Regions from separate parts of the Halomonas sp. hl-4 genome, predicted to be linked through region 1. Evidence: predicted binding sites of a transcription regulator. Region 1 holds the regulator's gene; each other region holds the start of a gene.
What was found. The regulator PhoB, encoded in region 1, activates phosphate uptake and scavenging genes when phosphate is short. The targets are predictions, from matches to a motif close to TGTCATANNNNTGTCANA.
Positions count from the first base shown of each region.

Region 2: the regulator PhoB is predicted to act here: its motif matches at 1,851-1,868, upstream of ppk1 (polyphosphate kinase 1).
Region 3: the regulator PhoB is predicted to act here: its motif matches at 1,513-1,530, upstream of CPH17_RS08250 (CYTH domain-containing protein).

Region 1 is NZ_LT907845.1:2,578,569-2,581,849, reverse strand. Features, by position in the region: gene CPH17_RS12215 (chorismate--pyruvate lyase family protein) at 71-562, shown strand; gene ubiA (4-hydroxybenzoate octaprenyltransferase) at 598-1,488, shown strand; gene phoB (phosphate regulon transcriptional regulator PhoB) at 1,585-2,274, shown strand; gene phoR (phosphate regulon sensor histidine kinase PhoR) at 2,277-3,281, shown strand, end outside.
Region 2 is NZ_LT907845.1:3,491,221-3,494,501, reverse strand. Features, by position in the region: gene elbB (isoprenoid biosynthesis glyoxalase ElbB) at 1-647, opposite strand, end outside; gene hemB (porphobilinogen synthase) at 808-1,821, shown strand; gene ppk1 (polyphosphate kinase 1) at 1,961-3,281, shown strand, end outside.
Region 3 is NZ_LT907845.1:1,715,873-1,719,153, reverse strand. Features, by position in the region: gene CPH17_RS08255 (ion transporter) at 1-557, opposite strand, end outside; gene CPH17_RS08250 (CYTH domain-containing protein) at 594-1,481, opposite strand; gene CPH17_RS08245 (TIGR00153 family protein) at 1,618-2,298, shown strand; gene CPH17_RS08240 (inorganic phosphate transporter) at 2,345-3,281, shown strand, end outside.

The DNA.
Region 1 (3,281 bases):
GCCGCGTCACTTTATTGGGTCCGTCCCTGATTTGCCATGTTGGCGACCCGTCAAGGCATTGCGACCGTCGATGAGCGCGGCGTGGTGGCAGTGGGTTGCCTCCACAGACTCATTGACAGCGCGTATTATGGCAGCAGGCGGCGAGCGGCCTTTTCGCGTGCAGCTGTTGCGCCAGGGCGTTGGGCTACCTCAGCCGCATGAGGCCCAGGCGCTGGGCCTAGCGGCACGGCGCTATGCCTGGCTGCGCGAGGTGGCCCTATGCATAGATGATACCCCCTGGGTGGTTGCGCGCTCGGTTGCCCCTCTTGAGACGCTCAGAGGCCAGTGCCTGGAAAACCTGGGGGAGCGGTCGCTGGGTAGTTGGCTATTTAGCCAGCCTGACCTGGTACGCGGCCCGCTATATGCCACGCGTCATGCACCTGGGTTTGTTTATCCCTGTGACAAACGCGTTAGCAGCCAGTGGGGGCGACGCTCGGTTTTCCAACACGCGGGGCTATCGCTGCTGGTTCAAGAATACTTTTTATCGACCATGGCGGATGATCTTGCGCTGCCTTCGCGCTAGGCTAACGCTGCGTCTCTTGGATGGGTGAGGTAAGCATGGATCGTTCTCTACTGCGGCCAACGGGAATGGGTCGCCTGATGGATTTTATACGGCTGATGCGGCTGGATCGGCCGATCGGCACCTGGCTGCTGATGTGGCCCACGCTATGGGCCTTGTGGATGGCCGCTGAAGGTGTACCAGGGCGCGACGTGCTATTGATCTTTATCGCCGGGGTCTACGTGATGCGCGCAGCGGGGTGTGTGGTCAACGATTATGCTGACCGCCACGTTGATGGCTATGTGAAGCGTACCCAACATCGTCCGTTAGCCACCGGGCGGATCAGTGAAACCGAAGCCCAGTTGCTGTTTATCGGGCTGGTGGCTGCGGCGTTTATGCTGGTGCTGTTAACTAATTGGTTTACCGTTTTGCTGTCGGTGGGCGGCGTATTACTGGCGTTCATCTACCCGTTTATGAAGCGCTACACGCATTTCCCTCAGGTGGTACTCGGCGCGGCTTTTTCCTGGGCGATTCCGATGGCCTTCGGGGCGGTCTTGGGCGATGTGCCGGTGGAGGCGTGGTTACTGTTTTTTGCCAATCTGCTGTGGACCGTCGCCTACGATACCCAGTACGCCATGGTCGATCGCGACGACGATATCAAGATCGGCATCAAATCCACGGCCGTGCTGCTGGGCAACGCCGACCGGCTGGTAATTGGTCTGCTTCAGCTTGCCACGCTGGCACTTTTGGCTTGGGTGGGCGCGCGCGTCGGTTTGGGCGGTTTTTTCTGGCTTGGTCTGGCGGGTATGGCGGCGACGTTCATCCACCAGCAGCGTTTGATCCGTCAGCGTGAGCGGGACCCGTGTTTCCAGGCATTTTTGAATAATCATTGGTCAGGTCTACTGGTGTTTGCCGGGATTGCGCTGAGTTGGTGGCCGATTGCTGGCTAATCCCTGGTAATGTCATAGAATTGTCATCAAGTCATGGTGTGATCGTCATTGACATGTCACTGGATTACTTTCTATCGAACACCGTGAGGCTCTGGAATGACCGCCAAGACCGTACTGATCGTCGATGATGAGGCACCCATTCGCGAAATGATCGCGGTGGCGCTGGAAATGGCTGACTATCGTGTTCTTGAAGCGGACAACGCCCAGGATGCCCACGCCATGGTAGTTGACCACCAGCCCGACCTGCTATTGCTTGACTGGATGATGCCCGGCACGAGTGGCATCGAACTGGCCCGGCGTCTCAAGCGAGAGGAGGCGACCGCCGAATTGCCAATTATTATGCTCACCGCCAAAGGCGAAGAGGATAATAAAATTCAGGGCCTGGAAGCGGGGGCCGACGACTACATCACCAAGCCGTTTTCGCCTCGCGAACTGGTGGCGCGTTTAAAAGCCGTGCTGCGTCGCGCTACGCCTCGCGGCGTAGAAGATCCTATCGAAATTAACGGATTACTGCTTGATCCGGTAGGCCACCGGGTAAGCGCCTACGGTAAAGCGCTGGATATGGGGCCCACCGAGTATCGATTGTTACAATTCTTTATGACCCATCAGGAAAGGGCCTATACGCGTAGCCAGCTGCTCGATCAGGTGTGGGGAGGCAATGTCTACGTGGAAGAGCGCACGGTAGATGTTCATATACGTCGGTTACGTAAAGCCCTGGGCGATGCGCACCAGAACTTAATCCAAACGGTACGCGGTACTGGCTACCGCTTTTCCGCGCGAGTTTAACCTTGCGTTTGTGGAGCCGTGAATTGTGGCGCTTGGTGGGATGGGCGGCACTCGGCACGTGCTTGGGCTGGCTAGTCGGTATGCCTGGGCTAGGGTTAGCCGCTGGCTTCGCCGTGTGTTTGGTCTATCACTTGCGGCAATTACGCGCCGCATATCGCTGGCTGACGCAACAGCCGCAGGATGAGCCACCCGCCGCACGCGGCCTTTGGGGCGAGCTATTTGACCGCCTATACCGCTATCAGAAAAGCCAACGGATTACCCAAAGTCGTCTGCGTACGACGCTTGCCCGCATTCAAGAGTCCTCTGAGGCCATGCGTGACAGTGTGGTGATGCTCGACCGTCACGGCGACCTGGAATGGTGGAATAGCGCTGCCAGCGATATGCTAGGGCTGCAAACGGCCCACGATCGCGGCCAGCATATTACCAATCTGCTGCGCGACCCGCGTTTCATCAGCTACTTTAATGCGCGTGACTACGGTGAGCCGCTGACACTCACATCGCCAATAGACGAACGGCGCATTCTGCAGTACCAGATTACCCTTTATGGTGACGATGAGCGTTTAGTTATGGCGCGCGATATCACCCGGTTGCATCGACTAGAGCAGATGCGGCGAGACTTTGTGGCCAATGTTTCCCACGAGCTACGTACGCCGTTAACCGTGCTGTCGGGGTATCTTGAAACCTATGGTGAACTGGCTGATCAGCTCCCCCCTCGCCTGGGGCGGGGAATTGAGCAGATGGAGGCCCAAACACAGCGCATGCAGAATTTGGTAAATGACTTACTGCTGCTGTCTCGCTTAGAAATTGATCAAGGCGGTCAAGATCATCAGCATCTTGATGTGACCGCCTTGTTAAACAGTGTAGGAGCTGATGCTCTGGCGCTTTCTGATCATCAGCATACGCTTAGGGTCGACAGCGATTACCCCGCACAGCTAGTGGGTAGCGAGCAGGAAATGCGTAGCGCCGTGTCTAACCTTGCCTTTAATGCGGTGCGTTATACCCCTCCA
Region 2 (3,281 bases), 910 kb from region 1:
TCATCAATACGATCAACCAGTTTAAAAATACCTGTTGCCGCTTCGCTAATCCGCGTCGCCAGCATATAGGCAGGCGTGGTAACCACGCGATGCTCCAGGTCCACGACGATATCCTCGACGCTACAGCTGCGGTGCAGGCCTCCCATGGCGCTGATCGCCCCAGACATGCTGGGATCATTACCCACCGTCACCGCTATACCATCGCCTAGCAAGCGCGTCGCCAACACCGGCGCAATGCAGATCAAGCCAATCGGCTTGGCATCTTCGCGAAAGCCCGATAGGACCTCCTTGAATGACTCCAGCACCTGCATGCTGTCTCCCGCCGTGGCGAAATCCGACAGATTCTTGGCGACACCAAAACCACCCGGCACAATCACCGCGTCAAACTCATCGGCCGCCAGGTCAGTCAGCGGACTTATTTCACCTCGGGCCAGACGAGCCGATTCCACCAGCACGTTACGCCGTTCGTCCGCGTCGGCCTCCTGGGTGAGGTGATTTACCACATGGTGTTGCTCGATATCCGGAGCAAAACAACGATATCCTATTCCCAACTGGTCCAAGCGCAGCAATGTCAGGGTCGTTTCGTAAATTTCTGACCCGTCGAATACACCACAGCCAGCGAGAATCACTGCCACCTGTTTGGTCATGCTTATCTCCTTATGCAGGGCCTGCTCGTTCAGCAGCGTTTGCGCCACTTTAGTCAGTCTTGAGGCGCGCCACAAGACGGCTTTCGGTGCAGGTCAAGGCTGATATACTCAGCCAAGGCCAACAGACACCCTCATTTGCGAGTTTTTGTGGAGAATACCGTTGAGTACACCAACACCTCGTCACTTCCCCGCGACTCGTCTGCGACGCATGCGCCGCGACGACTTCTCCCGCCGCTTGATGCGCGAATCAACGCTGACGCCTGGTGATCTTATTCTGCCGGTGTTCGTGCTGGAAGGCAGCCAGCAGCGCGAGGCCATCGCTTCCATGCCAGGGGTAGAGCGCTTGTCGATTGACCTGTTGATCGAGCAAGCCCGCGATGCCTATGCATTGGGCATTCCCGCCATCGCGCTGTTCCCGGTCGTCGGCGGTGAACAGAAAAGCGAACTCGCCGAAGAGGCCTACAACGCCAACGGCCTCGTTCAGCGCAGCGTACGCGCACTTAAAGAGGCACTACCTGAGCTGGGCATTATCACCGATGTTGCTCTGGACCCATATACCATTCACGGGCAGGACGGCATCATCGATGAACATGGGTACGTAATCAATGATCGCACCGTCGACACCCTGCTAAAACAGGCGCTTTCTCACGCCGAGGCCGGTGCTGATGTGGTCGCTCCCTCGGACATGATGGACGGGCGTATTGGTGCAATTCGCCAGGTGCTAGAGCAAGAGCATCTTCATAACGTGCGTATCATGGCGTACAGCGCCAAATATGCGTCGCACTATTATGGCCCCTTCCGCGACGCCGTGGGCTCTTCTGCCAACCTGGGCAAAGCTGACAAGCGCACCTATCAGATGGACCCGGCCAACAGTGACGAAGCGCTTCATGAGGTGGCCATGGACATTTCCGAAGGGGCCGATATGGTGATGGTCAAACCAGGGATGCCCTACCTGGATGTTGTGCGGCGGGTCAAAAGCGAATTACGCGTTCCTACCTACGCATACCAAGTAAGCGGTGAATACGCCATGCATCGCGCCGCTTTCGACAACGGCTGGCTTGATGCCGACACGGTCATTTTGGAGTCCCTGATGTGCTTCAAGCGCGCCGGTGCAGACGGCATCCTAAGCTACTTTGCCCTGGACGCTGCGCGACTGCTGACGGCCAAGCGTTGACGCTATGTGTCTGAGGCAAGCTAACAGTAGATGACAATGCCGTGACACGTCTTTGTCATCTTCCTCCGCCATACTGCGTTAACAGGCGCGTATCAGGCAATGATATGCTCAGAGATGACTAACGCCGGAGGCAGTCACCATGGACGATCAGGTCACTGATAATTCGCCCTACCCACTCCATGATCATGGCGGCGGTGATAATGAGTCCTCCCCGCTGCGCGTCAATCGCACGCCCACGGGTGTGCAGGCGCGCGACGCACTGCCAGAAACCGACCTGGACGATCCGCAACTCTATTTCAACCGTGAGCTATCGCACCTGCAGTTCAATATTCGCGTATTGGAACAGGCGCTTGATGACGCGCACCCACTGCTCAACCGGCTGATGTTCTTACTGATTTTCTCATCCAACATGGATGAGTTCTTCGAAATTCGTGTCGCCGGGCTTAAGCACCAAATCGCCCTGGGCGACGATACGACGGGCGCTGATGGGCGGCTTCCCAAGGCGGTGCTTGCCGAAATTTCCGACATCGCCCACGCGCAAATCGTCCGGCAGTATGAAATCCTCAACGATACCTTGCTGCCCGCCCTGGAAGCCCAAGGTCTGCGGTTTCGCCGCCGCGATCAGTGGACCAAGGCGCAAAAGGACTGGGTCCAGGAACTGTTCAACAACGACATCATGCCGGTGATCAGCCCTATCGGGCTGGACCCTTCGCATCCCTTCCCGCGCCTGGTCAACAAAAGCCTCAACTTCATCGTCGAGCTTGAAGGCAAGGATGCCTTCGGCCGTGCCGGGGGCATGGCGATTCTGCCCGCCCCCCGTTCGCTGCCGCGCCTGATGGCCCTGCCCAAGCACCTGTGCAGCGAAGGCTTCACTGAGTACGTATTCCTCTCCTCGATGATTCACGCCCATGCCGAGGAGCTGTTCCCGGGCATGAAGGTGCGCGGCTGCTACCAGTTCCGCCTGACGCGCAATGCCGACATGAGCGTCGATCCGGAAGAGGTCTCCGACCTGGCCTCGGCGCTGCGTGGCGAACTGTTGGCTCGGCGCTACGGCAGTGGCGTGCGGCTGGAAGTCGCCGATAACTGCCCGGACGACCTGACCAACTTCCTGCTGCGCCAGTTTAGCCTCGAGAACGGCGACCTGTACCGCGTGCAAGGCCCGGTCAACCTGACCCGGATGATGTCGGTGCTGGGCGATGTCGACCGCCCCGAGCTGCTCTACAGGCCCTACTCGCCCGGCGTGCCCAAGGCGCTGAAAGGCGGCAGTCTGTTTGACGCCATCGCCAAACAGGACCTGCTGCTGCATCATCCTTTTCAGTCGTTTTCACCCATCGAGGACCTGCTAAGCGAGGCCGCGCGCGACCCTGACGTTCTGGCCATCAAACAGACACTCTACCGCACCGGCGCCGACTCACCCATCGTCAGTGCGCTGGTCGATGCCGCTAGCCAGGGCAAGGAAG
Region 3 (3,281 bases), 860 kb from region 1:
CTGGTAAAACCAGCTTCCGGCGATTCGATCACATACATCAGCGCGGCAAACAGCGTGACCACCATAAAAATGGCGAAGAAAAACAGCAGAATCTGACGCAGACTACGCTTTAACGCATCAATCAGCAGCCGCGCTTCACCGACAAACTCCATCAGCCGTAGAATGCGGAAAATCCGCAGCACCCGCAGGATCCGCACAATCACCAAGGCGTGGGCACCGGGTATCAGTAACACCAGCCAGGTGGGCAGGATGGCGATCAAGTCGACAATGCCGTAGAAGCTTTTCAGATAGAGCGTAGGGCGCTCCAAGCAGTACATACGCAGCAACAACTCGACGCTGAACAGCAGGGTAAATATCCACTCCAGCACATAGAAAAGCGTGCCGTAGCGCTCGGCATAGGCCTCAACACTGCTCAGCAAAATTACTAACACGCTGAGCAAGATCGCCAAAATCAAGCCGATGTCGAACGCTTTGGCCCCCGGCGTATCAGACTCGAAAATGATATGGAAAAGCTTCGTGCGCAATCCTTCTGCGCCCGGATGTAAGGGAAAGTTCATCAATACCGTCCTGAAAGAGCCGTAAAAGCAGCAGGTTTAGCGTAGCGCGGTTTGATACGCCAAGCGATGGGCAAAGGCCAATGCCGCTTGGCCATAGGCAACGTTGGGCTGATTAGAGATTTCCAAGGCATGGTGCATCGTCTCGATATCATCATGCGCCTCATCGGTGAGTGACGGCTCGGCCGAAAGCGTGGCGAGCGCTGTTTGAGCGATGGCCAGGTGCTCGGCGCTGTGGCTGTCGTGGTAGGCGTCCAGCGCCAGCGTAGCGCGATACATCCACTGCGCGGGCGTTGTGGCTTCGGGCAGTGGCCAGTGTTGAGCGGCTAAAGCATTGCCCCGGGCCGCCTTGCTGCTGTCGGAGGGACGCAGCGGTACATGCTCAGCCAGCGCCAGGGCGAGGGACCAAAGTGCCTCAGGCTCCCCTTTTTTAAGCTCCAGTTCGGCTTCACAAATAGTGGCCTGATACCCGCCGCTATGAATCTCCCCCTGGTCCAAGGCCAGCTCGATGTGGCTTTCCTGCCACACTACTTGCCAGCTTTGGCGTACAAAGTCGGTATTTAAGCGGGGGGCAAGTGCAGAAATCACTTGGCTCGCCTCGCCCTGAAAAGGGGGCAGCTCGGCTAATCCTTGGGTATCCAACGCAAGCGAAGCCACAGGCCACTCCCACTCCTGGCGCTGAGAAAATCCGCCGCCCCCGTGACCCGCCGTTTTAACCGTTTGCAGCACCTGATCATCCACCTGACGCAGCCGCACGGCGATGTGCGCCTGGGCCAATGCGCCCTGGGGCGTATCGAAATAGGTATTGATGAGCGTTTGCCGCTGAGGCGTCAACCCCTCTAAAAGGGGGTGCTGGCAAAGTGCCGCTGGGCCATCAGGGGCGAGGGCAAGCTTCAGTTCGATCTCGGTTGGCGCTGAGGGTTTCATAACAATTGCCACCTCTATACTATGACATTTAGATTAAATTTTAATGACATTGTGAACTTTTCATGACGGCGGCAGACGCACTCACTATACTGTGGCCGCCATTTCCTGGCTTCCCGAAAACAGGCGTAAAGGCTTTATGGTTACTTCTAACCCTTTCTCCGCGATGTTTGGCCGCTCGCCATTCCAGCCGCTACTCGCGCATATCGTCAAGGCGAACGAATGTGCTGACCAACTCCTGCCTTTCTTCGAAGCAACGCTGGCAGGCGATTGGGAGAGCGCTGGGCAGCTGCGCGAAAACGTCACTCGCTTAGAGCACGATGCAGACGTACTCAAAACCGAACTGCGTTTAAACCTTCCCAACACCATGTTCTTGCCCGTCTCGCGTTCTGATCTGCTCGACCTGATCAGCGTACAGGACAAAATCGCCAATAAAGCACGCGACATTACCGGCATTATGCTGGGACGTAAAATGACCGTGCCCACCGAATTGGCGGATCCCATGCGTGACTACATCCGCACTAGTGTGGCGTGCGTGGCGCAAGCCCGCCAGGCGCTGGAAGAACTCAAGGACCTGTTGGAGTCGGGCTTTGGACGCAACGTCTCGGATGTGATGCAGAACATGATTCGTGAACTGCATACCCTTGAGCACCAGGCGGATGGCCAGCAGGTCGCGATTCGCCGCCAGCTATTTAGCCTGGAAAGTGAGTTGCCACCGGTTGATGTGGTCTTCCTTTACAAGATTATCGACTGGGTCGGCGAGCTATCTGACCGCGCTGAGCGCGTAGGCAGCCGCCTTCAGATCATGACCGCCAATTAATTTGTGCGCCCAAATTAATACCTGATCCCCAAACAAGGGAAGCGTTATGCAGATCATTGCTCAGTATGGTGATATTTTTATCATCCTGGCCTGTCTTTTCGGCTTTTTTATGGCCTGGGGCGTGGGTGCCAACGACGTCGCCAACGCCATGGGTACCTCGGTTGGCTCGAAGGCCATCACCATTAAACAGGCGATTATGATCGCCGTGGTATTTGAGTTCCTAGGGGCTTGGCTTGCCGGTGGTGAGGTGACCAACACCATCCGCAAAGGCATTATCGACCCCGAACTGCTTCAAGAAGATCCTCAACTTCTGGTTTACGGTATGCTGGCGTCGCTATTGGCGGCGGCGACCTGGCTATTAATTGCCTCCATGAAAGGCTGGCCGGTATCGACCACCCACTCGATTGTGGGCGCGATTGTCGGTTTTGCGGTAGCCGGGCTGGGCGCAGCGACGGTGGATTGGGGCAGCGTGGGCACCATTGCCGCCAGTTGGGTGGTCTCGCCATTGTTGGCAGGCACGGTGGGCTTTGTACTGTTTAAGTCGGTACACCACTTGGTATTTGAAGCCTCTGACCCGCTAGCTGCCGCCAAGCGTTATTTGCCCGGCTATGTGTTCCTGGTGGGTTTTGTGGTAGCCATGGTTACCATGACCAAGGGCTTAAAGCACGTGGGGCTGGATATTACCTTTTCACAAAGCCTGGTGCTGTCGATCATTCTTGGTTTGATTATCACTGGCATTGGCGTGTTGATGGAGCGCCGCGTACAGTACGTGCAAAGCAGCGACGACCACTTTGGCTACGCTAATGTGGAGCGCGCCTTTGGCGTGTTGATGATTTTCACGGCCTGCGCCATGGCGTTTGCCCACGGTTCTAATGACGTGGCTAATGCGGTTGGCCCGCTAGCGGCGGTCATCAGCGTGGTACAAACCGGTGGCGAAATTGAAGGCTCGGCGCTGGTGCCCTGGTGGGTGCTGGTGCTCGGCG